Regions from separate parts of the Streptomyces sp. NPDC046349 genome, predicted to be linked through region 2. Evidence: riboswitches for the same ligand, from Rfam matches in the RefSeq annotation. Region 2 holds a riboswitch; the other holds the start of a gene.

Evidence for each region. Region 2 has a riboswitch for cyclic di-AMP ahead of ACZ6JS_RS17175 (transglycosylase family protein). Riboswitches for the same ligand answer to the same signal wherever they lie in the genome.
Region 1: it holds a riboswitch for cyclic di-AMP, as region 2 does, so the genes downstream of both, ACZ6JS_RS19205 (M23 family metallopeptidase) here and ACZ6JS_RS17175 (transglycosylase family protein) in region 2, are expected to answer to the same signal.

Annotation. Positions count from the first base shown of each region.
Region 1 covers NZ_JBVJFK010000007.1:399,569-405,132, forward strand. The annotation lists gene ACZ6JS_RS19195 (aspartate aminotransferase family protein) at 1-1,136, shown strand, start outside; gene ACZ6JS_RS19200 (tyrosine-protein phosphatase) at 1,167-1,958, opposite strand; cyclic di-AMP (ydaO/yuaA leader) riboswitch at 2,271-2,450, shown strand; gene ACZ6JS_RS19205 (M23 family metallopeptidase) at 2,453-3,430, shown strand; gene ACZ6JS_RS19210 (SGNH/GDSL hydrolase family protein) at 3,594-4,379, shown strand; gene ACZ6JS_RS19215 (MBL fold metallo-hydrolase) at 4,543-5,564, shown strand, end outside.
Region 2 covers NZ_JBVJFK010000006.1:410,579-416,142, forward strand. The annotation lists gene ACZ6JS_RS17165 (cytochrome P450 family protein) at 1-1,268, shown strand, start outside; gene ACZ6JS_RS17170 (LysM peptidoglycan-binding domain-containing protein) at 1,357-2,379, shown strand; cyclic di-AMP (ydaO/yuaA leader) riboswitch at 2,659-2,829, shown strand; gene ACZ6JS_RS17175 (transglycosylase family protein) at 2,833-3,540, shown strand; gene eno (phosphopyruvate hydratase) at 3,826-5,112, shown strand; gene ACZ6JS_RS17185 (FtsB family cell division protein) at 5,203-5,564, shown strand, end outside.

The DNA of each region.
Region 1 (5,564 bases), on a different contig from region 2:
ACGTGCTGGACGCCCAGCTCGCCGACCTCACCCGCTTCGACTGCCAGCCGCTGCCCGGGCTGCTGGCCGAGAAGCTCCTCTCCTACAGCCCCCACCTGGACCGCGTCTTCTTCGGCAACAGCGGCACCGAGGCGGTGGAGACGGCCCTGAAGTTCGCCCGGTACGCAACCGGGCGGCCGAGGATCCTCTACTGCGGGCACGCCTTCCACGGGCTGACCGCCGGCTCGCTCTCGGTGAACGGCGAGGACGGGTTCCGGGACGGCTTCGCACCGCTGCTGCCCGACACCGAGGTCGCGCTGGGCGACCTGGCCGCCCTGGAGCGCGAGCTGAAGCACGGCGACGTGGCCGCCTTCGTCGTCGAGCCGATCCAGGGCAAGGGGGTCCTCGCGGCCCCGCCCGGATTCCTGCTCGCCGCGCAGGAGCTGCTGCACCGGCACAAGGCGCTGCTGATCGCGGACGAGGTGCAGACCGGACTGGGGCGTACCGGCGACTTCTACGCGTACCAGCACGAGCCGGGCGTGGAGCCCGACCTGGTGTGCGTGGCCAAGGCGCTGTCGGGCGGCTACGTGCCGGTCGGCGCGACCCTGGGCAAGGATTGGATCTTCAAGAGGGTCTACTCCTCCATGGACCGCGTGCTCGTGCACTCCGCGAGCTTCGGATCCAACGCACAGGCGATGGCGGCAGGGCTGGCGGTGCTGTCCGTCATGGAGGACGAGCACCTCGTGGCCCGCGCCCGGGCGACCGGCGACCTGCTGCGCGGGCGGCTCGCGGCCCTGGTGGACGAGTACGAGCTGCTCCACGAGGTGCGCGGCCGCGGCCTGATGATCGGCATCGAGTTCGGGCGGCCCTCCTCGCTGGGCCTGCGCAGCCGCTGGGCCGTACTCCAGGCGGCCCGCAAGGGCCTCTTCGCGCAGATGGTCGTGGTGCCGCTTCTGCAGAAGCACCGGATCCTCACCCAGGTCTCCGGGGACCACCTGGAGGTGATCAAACTGATTCCGCCCCTGGTGCTGGACGAGCAGGACGTCGACCGGTTCGTCGGCGCCTTCCGCGAGGTCATGGACGAGGCGCACGGCGGGTCCGGTCTGATGTGGGACTTCGGCAGGACCCTGGTGAAGCAGGCCGTCGCGGCGCGCTGACGGCCTGCGTCCCCGGTCCCCGTAACCGGATCAGACCAACAGCCGGTCCCGGAGTTGGTCGAGGGTCTCGGGCTGAAGCCCGAGGCCCTCCGCCAGGTAGCGGTCGACCCCGCCCCAGACCTCGTCGATGGTGTCGAAGGCGGCGATCAGGTACTCGGCGCGTGCGTCGAAGAGCGGCGCGAGCAGCTCCATCACCTCGGGCGAGCGGGCCTCGGCCGAGTCGGAGCTGCGGCGCACCCGGTAGCGGCGGTGCGGGGCGTTGGACTCCAGGTAGTCCGCCACGACGGCCTCGCGCTCGACGCCGAGCGCGAGCAGGGTGACGGCGACGGAGAGGCCGGCCCGGTCCTTGCCGGCCGCGCAGTGCAGGAGGGCGGGGACGCTGTCCTCGGCGAGGGCGTGGACGACCCGGCTGTGCTCGGCGGTGCGGGTCCGGATGATCCCGCGGTAGGAGTTCGCCATCCGGGCCGCGGCCTTGCCGTCGCCCAGGATCGAGCGGAGCTGGTCGAGGTCGCCGTCGCGGACCAGCCGCCAGAACTCCCGGCCGTCCGCCGGGTCCGAGAGCGGGATGTTGACGTTCCGCACGCCCGGCAGTTCGACGTCCGGCCCCTCCAGGGCGTGGTCGGCGCCGTTGCGGAAGTCGAAAATGGTGTGGAGGCCGAGCGAAGCGAGGAACTCTGCATCGGTTTCGGTGGCATGTGCGAGATGTCCGCTTCGGAACAGTCGTCCCGTCCCGACCCTTCGTCCGTCAGAAGTCGGCAATCCGCCCACATCGCGGAAATTGCGCACTCCGGTCAGCTCCGGCTCCTGTATCTGCTGGGTCACGGGAACTCCTCTGCCTTCTCTTGGGGCGTCTGTCCGAATTGAGCTGTTTGGCGCCAACTTGCCATATCCGGAGGCGAGATCGGGCACCGCCCCGTGAGCCAGATCATACGGTGACCGTGAGTGCCTGATCGTCGGAACCGAATGGCCCGGTGGGCACGGCTGTTGGCGGAGCGGAATGGACGGAGGGTGACCGGAATTCCGGCGGTCCCTCATGCCTGTGAATCCGTCAGGGAATTCACGGCTTGTTCGGCACGACCTAAAGGGATTACCTTCGCGATCGATCCGGGTGGATCGCCGAATCCTGCCGCCGCCCGGAAACCGCAACCGAACCATTTCGCGCGGCAGGAGCGGGGGAACCAGGTAAGCCGCTGCGCCGGAGATCTTTTCTCCGGTACGGCTCGGGGTGAAGTCGTTCATGTCCCGTACATGTACGGCCGGACATCTCCAGTCCGAACCCGACAGCTCACCTCGCAGGCGCCGGAGAGGAATGCGTCATGCCTGCAAAGGGTAAGCACCGCCGTCCCAAGTCCCTTTCCATCCGCCGCGGATTCGCGGTCGCAGGCACCGGCGGCGCGGCCCTCGCCCTGCCGCTGATCGGCGCCGCCGGCGCCCACGCCGGCGGAGTGGCGGCGGCCCCCGCCGTCGCACCCGCGGTGGCCCCGCAGGTTCCCACCGCCCTCCAGGCCGCCCCGGCGGCAGCCGTGGAGGCCGCGCAGGCCGCGCCGACCGTCTACACGGTCGTCCCGGGCGACTGCCTCTCCGAGATCGCCGCCGAGCGCAACCTGCCCGGCGGCTGGCAGCGGCTGTACGAGCAGAACCGTGAGGCGGTCGGCAGCGACCCGTCGCTGATCCACCCCGGCCTGAAGCTGACCCTCGGCGGCCGCGGCCAGGCCGCCCCGGTCGACGCCGTCCGCGCCCCGCGCACCGCCCCCGAGGCCGGCGCGAAGGCCGCCCCGAAGGCCCAGTCGAAGCGGGCCGTGCAGCCCGCCGCCCCGCAGACGCAGCGGGAATCCGCTCCCGAGGCACCCGCCGCCCCCGCCGAGGCGCCCGCCGCACAGCCGGCGGCCTCCGGATTCGTGGCCCCGGTCAGCGGCGGCGTCTCCACCCAGTACAAGGTCGCGGGCGCCATGTGGTCCTCCGGCTACCACACCGGCGTCGACTTCATCGCCCCCATGGGCACCACCGTCAAGGCCGTCGGCGCGGGCACCGTGGTCTCCGCGGGCTGGAGCGGCGCGTACGGCAACGAGGTCGTCATCCGGCACGCGGACGGCAAGTACTCGCAGTACGCCCACCTGTCCCAGCTCTCCGTCTCCTCCGGCCAGAGCGTCACCGCCGGCCAGAGCATCGGCCTCTCCGGTTCCACCGGCAATTCGACCGGCCCGCACCTGCACTTCGAGATCCGCACGAGCCCGTCCTACGGCTCGGACATGGACCCGATCGCCTACCTCCGCTCGAAGGGCGCCAGCCTCTGACGGCAACCGCCGACGGGCCGCGGACACGCGTGGGGCCGGGACCCGAGGGGGGTCCCGGCCCCACGTGTACTTATTCCTTACCTCTCACGTGGTACAGATCACGGCCCGTCAACCCCTCATTACGTTGGCGTAGGTTGGTTACGGGAGTGAAGGATGGGCTCTCGTGGCAGCGACGACGACGAAACTCAAGACCATCGGCTCGTACGCGGCGATCGGGGACAGCTTCACAGAGGGCGTGGGGGACCCGGGGCCCGGGGATTCTTTTCTCGGCTGGGCGGACCGGCTCGCCGTGCTCCTGGCCGATCAGCGCGAAGAGCACGACTTCCGGTATGCGAATCTCGCGGTGCGCGGGAAGCTCCTCGACCAGATCGTGGCCGACCAGGTGCCGAGAGCCAAGGCCCTCGCCCCGGACCTCGTCACCTTCTGCGCGGGCGGCAACGACATCATCCGGCCCGGCAGCGACCCCGACGACGTGGCGGAGCGGTTCGAGGCGGCCGTCGCCGACCTCACCGGGGCCGTCGGCCATGTCATGATCACCACCGGCTTCGACACCCGCGGGGTGCCCGTCCTCAAGCACATCCGGGGCAAGGTCGCCACGTACAGCGCACACGTGCGGGCCATCGCCGACCGCTACGACTGCCCGGTGCTCGACCTCTGGTCGCTGAAGTCCGTACAGGACCGGCGCGCCTGGGACGCCGACCGGCTGCACCTCTCGCCCGAGGGCCACACCCGCGTCGCACTGCGCGCCGCACAGGTGCTCGGCCTGGAGGTGCCCGCCGACCCCGATCAGCCGTGGCCGCAGCTGCGCCCGCGCGGCTCGGTGGACACGACCCGCGACAACATCCAGTGGGCCCGCGAGTACCTGGTGCCGTGGATCGGCCGCCGACTGCGCGGCGAGTCCTCCGGCGACCACGTCGAGGCGAAGCGGCCGGACCTGCTGCCGCTGTAGCAGCAGGTGACGGGGCGGGCGGGAGGGGCAGGGGGGAGGAGCAGCCGGAATCCTTCGGGACCGGTGTGCGTTGGGATGGTCGTAGCGATACGACCGCCCCGACCCCATCCTCCCTGGAGGCGCTTTGACCGGCTCCCGTCCCCTCCGTCCGCGGCTGCGCGCCATGCGGCCCGAAGCCTTCGGCGCGGACCCGTCCGGCGCCAGGCTGGAGCGGATCCGCCGCTCGCCGAACTTCGCCGACGGCGTCTTCCAGAACCCGGTCGGGGCCCGGAACAGGCCCTCGGGGTCGATGACGGAGTTCGCGAAGATCTACTTCCACCGCGAGCAGCGGCTCCGGCGCAGCCCGGCTGCGGCCATTCCGGTGCACCCGACCACCCTCGCGGATCTGGCGAAGCCGCCCGCGAGCGGTCTGCGCCTGACCTGGATGGGCCACTCCAGCGTGCTCGCCGAGATCGACGGGCACCGGGTGCTGTTCGACCCGGTGTGGGGCGAGCGCTGCTCCCCCTTCCCCTTCGCCGGCCCCAAGCGGCTGCACCCGGTGCCGGTCCCGCTGGCCGCGCTGGGCCAGGTGGACGTCGTGGTCATCTCGCACGACCACTACGACCACCTCGACCTGCCGACGATCAAGGCGCTGGCCGGTACGGACACGGCCTTCGCCGTCCCCCTCGGGGTCGGCGCGCACCTGGAGCGCTGGGGCGTGTCGGCCGACCGGCTGCACGAGCTCGACTGGAACGAGACCACCCGGATCGCCGGGCTGTCCCTCACGGCGACCCCCGCCCGGCACTTCTGCGGCCGCGGCCTGCGCAATCAGCAGCACACCCTGTGGGCCTCCTGGGTGGTCGCGGGGGGCGAGCACCGGATCTACCACAGCGGCGACACCGGCTACTTCCCCGGCTTCGCGGAGATCGGCGCCGCGCACGGCCCGTTCGACGCCACGATGATCCAGATCGGGGCCTATTCGGAGTACTGGCCCGACATCCACATGACCCCCGAGGAGGGCATGCGCGCCCACCTCGACCTCCAGGGCGGCACCCCGCACGGCACCATGCTGCCGATCCACTGGGGCACCTTCAACCTGGCCCTGCACCCGTGGGAGGAACCGGGCGAGGGCACGCTGGCCGCCGCGGAGGCCGCCGGAGCGGCCGTCGCGCTGCCGATCCCGGGCCAGCCGTTCGAGCCCGGCAC
Region 2 (5,564 bases):
AGTCGTCCACTCCCTCCGTCGGCGCGGCGCCCGAACTCTTCACGTGGGAGTTCGCGACCGACCCCTACCCGGCCTACGCCTGGCTGCGCGAGAACGCGCCGGTGCACCGCACCAAGCTCCCCAGCGGCGTCGACGCCTGGCTGGTCACCCGGTACGCGGACGCCCGGCAGGCCCTCGCCGACCAGCGGCTCAGCAAGAATCCGGCGCACCACGCGGAGCCCGCGCACGCCAAGGGCAAGACCGGGATCCCGGGGGAGCGCAAGGCGGAGCTGATGACGCATCTGCTGAACATCGACCCGCCGGACCACACCCGGCTGCGGCGCCTGGTGTCGAAGGCGTTCACCCCGCGCCGGGTCGCGGAGTTCACCCCGCGGGTGCAGGCGCTCACCGATCACCTCATCGACCGGTTCGCGGGGAGGGGGGAGGCGGACCTCATCCACGAGTTCGCCTTCCCGCTCCCCATCTACGCCATTTGCGAGATGCTCGGAGTACCGCGCGAGGACCAGGACGACTTCCGCGACTGGGCCGGGATGATGATCCGCCACGGCGGCGGGCCGCGCGGCGGCGTCGCCCGATCGGTGAAGCAGATGCGGACCTATCTCGGCGAACTCATCCACCGCAAAAGGGATGATCTGGGAGACGACCTGATCTCCGACCTGATCCGGGCGAGCGACCACGGCGACCACCTGACCGAGGGCGAGGCCACCGCGATGGCCTTCATCCTGCTCTTCGCCGGCTTCGAGACGACCGTCAACCTCATCGGCAACGGCGTCCACTCCCTCTTCATGAACCCCGTCCAGCGCGAGCGGCTGCAGCGCTCCCTGGGCGCCGGGGAGAGCGGGCTGCTGACCACCGGTGTCGAGGAACTCCTGCGCTACGACGGCCCCGTGGAGCTGGCGACGTGGCGCTTCGCCACCGAGCCGCTGACCCTCGGCGGCGAGCGCATCGAGACCGGCGACCCGGTCCTGGTCGTCCTCGCGGCCGCCGACCGGGACCCCGAGCGGTTCGCCGACCCGGACACCCTCGACCTCTCCAGGAGTGACAACCAGCACCTCGGCTACGGACACGGCATCCACTACTGCCTGGGCGCGCCGCTCGCCCGCCTCGAGGGGCAGACCGCCCTCGCGACCCTGCTCACACGCCTGCCCGATCTGGAACTGGCCGTTCCACCCCAAGACCTGCGCTGGCGTGGGGGGTTGATCATGCGGGGGCTGCGCACTCTTCCCGTTCGCTTCACGGTTCAAAACACCTGTGCGACTTCTGATTAAAAGTCAGATTCAGCTTGAACTTGTGACAATCGTTCGAAGGCCGCTAGGTTCTGCCGTTACCCCGCTGTTATGCGAAAGGTGATCCCTCATGCTCTCCGGGAACGGCCGTCACAGACGCCCCCGCCAGGTCCCCGCGCTGGTCGTCACAGCCGGTGTCACTGGCTCTGCGCTGGCCATGCCGCTGCTGGCAGCCACCAGCGCGACCGCTGCCGACACCGCCACTTGGGACAAGGTGGCCGAGTGCGAGAGCGGCGGCTCATGGAGCGCCAACTTCGGCAGCGGCGCGTACGGCGGGCTCCAGTTCACCCAGGAGCAGTGGCAGAACGCCGGTGGTCTGGACTTCGCCGAGCGGGCCGACCTCGCGAGCCGCTCGCAGCAGATAGCCGTGGCCGAGCGCGTGTTGGCCTCCCAGGGTCCGCAGGCCTGGCCGCTGTGCGCGGCCTCCGCCGGACTGGACCAGCAGGGTCCGGCCGCCGTCGTCGACCCCGGTCTGCCCGGCAGCCCCGGCGTGGTGGGCCCCGCGCCGTCCCGCCCCGACGACACCGTGCCCTCCACCACGGGCGGCAAGCCCGCCACGGACTTCGGACTCCCGACCGCGGAGACCCCCAGCCCCTCGGGCAGCCCCTTCCTGATTCCCGACGCGCCGTCCGTCGGGCTGCCCGTCATGCCCGCGCCCGACGCCCCGACGACGCCCCCGACCACCCCGGTCGGCCCGACCGACCCGGCGACCCCGCCGGTGACGCCCGCCGACCCGACGGCCCCGACCCTGCCGACGGACCCGTCGACGCCCACGACCCCGCCGGTCGCCCCGAGTCCCTCCCCCACCGCCCCGGCGACCCCGGGGGCGCCGGCGGCCCCCGCGACCCCGGAGGCCGCTCCCGGCGAGGGGAACGGCAAGCACCGCGGTGCGCCCTCCCCCGAGGAGAGCGCCTCGTCCGATGCCGCGTCGGACCCCCTCTACACGGTGCAGGCGGGCGACAGCCTGGCGACCATCGCGGATGCCAAGGGCGTGAAGGGCGGCTGGAGCGGGCTCTACGCGGCCAATGAGCAGGTCATCGGCGGAGACGCCAACCTGATCAAGCCCGGCCAGAACCTGGATCTAACCACCTAATAAGGACAGTTGGTTCGCCCGGAAAGACCTGATTGTCTGTTTTCTGTAAGTGAGACATGCGTCTCTTCCGGTCAACTGGCGTGTCTCGCCCGGGGGCTTCCGCAAACCCCGTCCTCACCTGCGCAAACACCCCTGCGGGGAGCGCAAGTAGGGGCCGTTTCTCCCCGATGCTCCTGGTTGAGCATCGGGGAGAGACATGTCTACCTTCTGATTCGCCCGCCACCGCGGGCTCCTTCGACCGCATCGCCGAATCCTGCCGGCGGACGGGGGGAACAGTCGTCGCGTCGAGCGCCGAAGGCAGGAGCGGGGGAACCAAGGTAGGTGCCGCGAGCCGCCGTTGAGAGACGGCCGGCAAGCGGCTTGGGGTTAAGCGGGGCGCAAGGTCGCACCGCCGGGCACTCACAGGCCCGAACCCGACAGCTCACCTCGTAGGCGTCGGTGAGGAGAAACCTCATGCTGCTTTCCGGCAAGGGCAAGCACCGTCGCGGTTCCAAGGCCGTTCGCATCGTCACGCTCGCCGGTGTCGCCGGTGTGGCCGTCGCCGCCCCCCTGATGACCGCGGGCGCCGCCAGTGCCGCCACCGCGTCCGAGTGGGACAAGGTCGCGCAGTGCGAGTCCGGTGGCAACTGGTCCATCAACACGGGCAACGGCTACTACGGCGGACTGCAGTTCTCGTCCTCCACGTGGGCCTCGTTCGGCGGCAAGTCGTACGCCCCGCAGGCCAACCAGGCCTCGAAGGCGCAGCAGATAGCCGTGGCCGAGAAGGTCCTCAAGAAGCAGGGCAAGGGCGCCTGGCCGCACTGTGGCAAGGGCCTGTCGAACTCCTCCTACACCGGTGGCGGCTCCACCGAGACCCCGGCCTCCACCAAGCCGAAGGCCGAGACGAAGAAGACCGAGACCAAGAAGACCGAGACCAAGGCCGCGCCGAAGAAGGACACCAAGCGCACCGAGGTCCCGACCACCCGCTCCGAGCGCACCGAGGCTCCGGCCGCGCCGAAGACCGGCAACGGCTCGTACGAGGTCAAGCCCGGCGACACCCTGGGCACCATCGCCGAGGCCAACGGGGTCAAGGGCGGCTGGCAGCAGCTCTTCGAGCTGAACAAGGACATCGTCTCGGACGCCGACCTGATCTACCCCGGTCAGAAGCTGAAGCTCAGCTGAACGACGCGGCAGTAGCCGCAAAAGCGTACGCAACACGCAGATTTCCCACCGCCCGGCGCCCCTCCCCCCACGCGCCGGGCGGCGGTGCGTGCGGGCTCGCGCATCCCCTTCGAGGCCGATAATCAAGGGCTGTATGTCCCGGAAGAGGGGTATTCGGTCCCTTTTTCGTCCCAGGGGACGGGCGGTCGGCCGGTCGAACCCCCGAAGCCGGTTAGGCTCTAGGCGGCAAGGCCATCCCACGGCCTGACACGCCACCGCACACCCAGCGTCACATCCCAGAAGGAGATGCTCGTGCCGTCCATCGACGTCGTCGTAGCCCGGGAAATCCTGGACTCCCGAGGCAACCCCACGGTCGAGGTCGAGGTGGGCCTCGACGACGGCAGCACCGGCCGTGCTGCCGTTCCGTCCGGTGCCTCCACCGGTGCATTCGAGGCCATCGAGCTCCGTGACGGTGACCCCAACCGTTACATGGGCAAGGGTGTCGAGAAGGCCGTCCTCGCCGTCATCGAGCAGATCGGCCCGGAGCTCGTCGGCTACGACGCCACCGAGCAGCGCCTGATCGACCAGGCCATGTTCGACCTGGACGCCACCGACAACAAGGGCTCGCTCGGCGCCAACGCCATCCTCGGCGTCTCGCTCGCCGTCGCCCACGCCGCGTCCGAGGCCTCGGACCTCCCGCTCTTCCGCTACCTCGGCGGCCCGAACGCGCACCTGTTGCCCGTTCCGATGATGAACATCCTCAACGGTGGGTCGCACGCCGACTCCAACGTGGACATCCAGGAGTTCATGATCGCCCCGATCGGCGCGGAGTCCTTCTCCGAGGCACTGCGCTGGGGCGCCGAGGTCTACCACACCCTCAAGAAGGTCCTGCACACCAAGGGCCTCTCCACCGGTCTCGGTGACGAGGGCGGCTTCGCCCCGAACCTGGAGTCCAACCGCGCCGCGCTCGACCTCATCATCGAGGCCATCAAGCAGGCCGGCTACACCCCCGGCAAGGACATCGCGCTCGCGCTCGACGTCGCCGCGTCCGAGTTCTACAAGGACGGCAAGTACGAGTTCGAGGGCCAGTCCCGCTCGGCCGCCGAGATGACCGACTACTACGCCGAGCTCGTCGAGGCGTACCCGCTCGTGTCCATCGAGGACCCGCTGTTCGAGGACGACTGGGCCGGCTGGAAGACCATCACCGACCGCCTGGGCGCCAAGGTCCAGATCGTCGGCGACGACCTCTTCGTCACCAACCCCGAGCGCCTGGCCCGCGGCATCGAGGAGGGCTCCGCGAACGCCCTGCTCGTGAAGGTGAACCAGATCGGTTCGCTGACCGAGACCCTCGACGCCGTCGAGATGGCCCAGCGCAACGGCTTCAAGTGCATGATGTCGCACCGCTCCGGCGAGACCGAGGACGTCACCATCGCCGACCTCGCGGTCGCCGTGAACTGCGGTCAGATCAAGACCGGCGCCCCGGCCCGCTCGGACCGCGTCGCCAAGTACAACCAGCTGCTGCGCATCGAGGAGATCCTCGACGACGCCGCGGTGTACGCGGGCCGCAGCGCCTTCCCGCGCTTCAAGGGCTAATCACGCTCTGCCTCCGTACGTCCCCGCACTCGGTCCCGTACCGTGTGCGGGGACGTATTGCGTAGTGCGTACAAAAGGGGAGGCGGACCAATGGCCGGGAACCGGGATCGGTTCTCCACCTTCTCCACCGCGACGCGGCTCAAACAGCTCGGTGAGCGGACCGCGGCCCACGTCTACCGCTCGCAGTCGCGCCGGCAGGTGCGCCGCAGCCGCCTCACGGGCAGGGCCGCCCTCCTGGTGCTCGTGCTCTGTACCCTGGTCGTCGCCCTCGCGTATCCGATGCGCCAGTACGTCTCCCAGCGCTCGGAGATCGCGGAGCAGCAGCGGGCCGCCGCAGCCGCACGGGACCGCCTGGAGCGGCTCCGCGACGAGAAGGCCCGCTGGCAGGACGACGCCTACGCGGAGCAGCAGGCGCGCAAGCACCTGCACTTCCTGCGTCCGGGGGAGGTCGG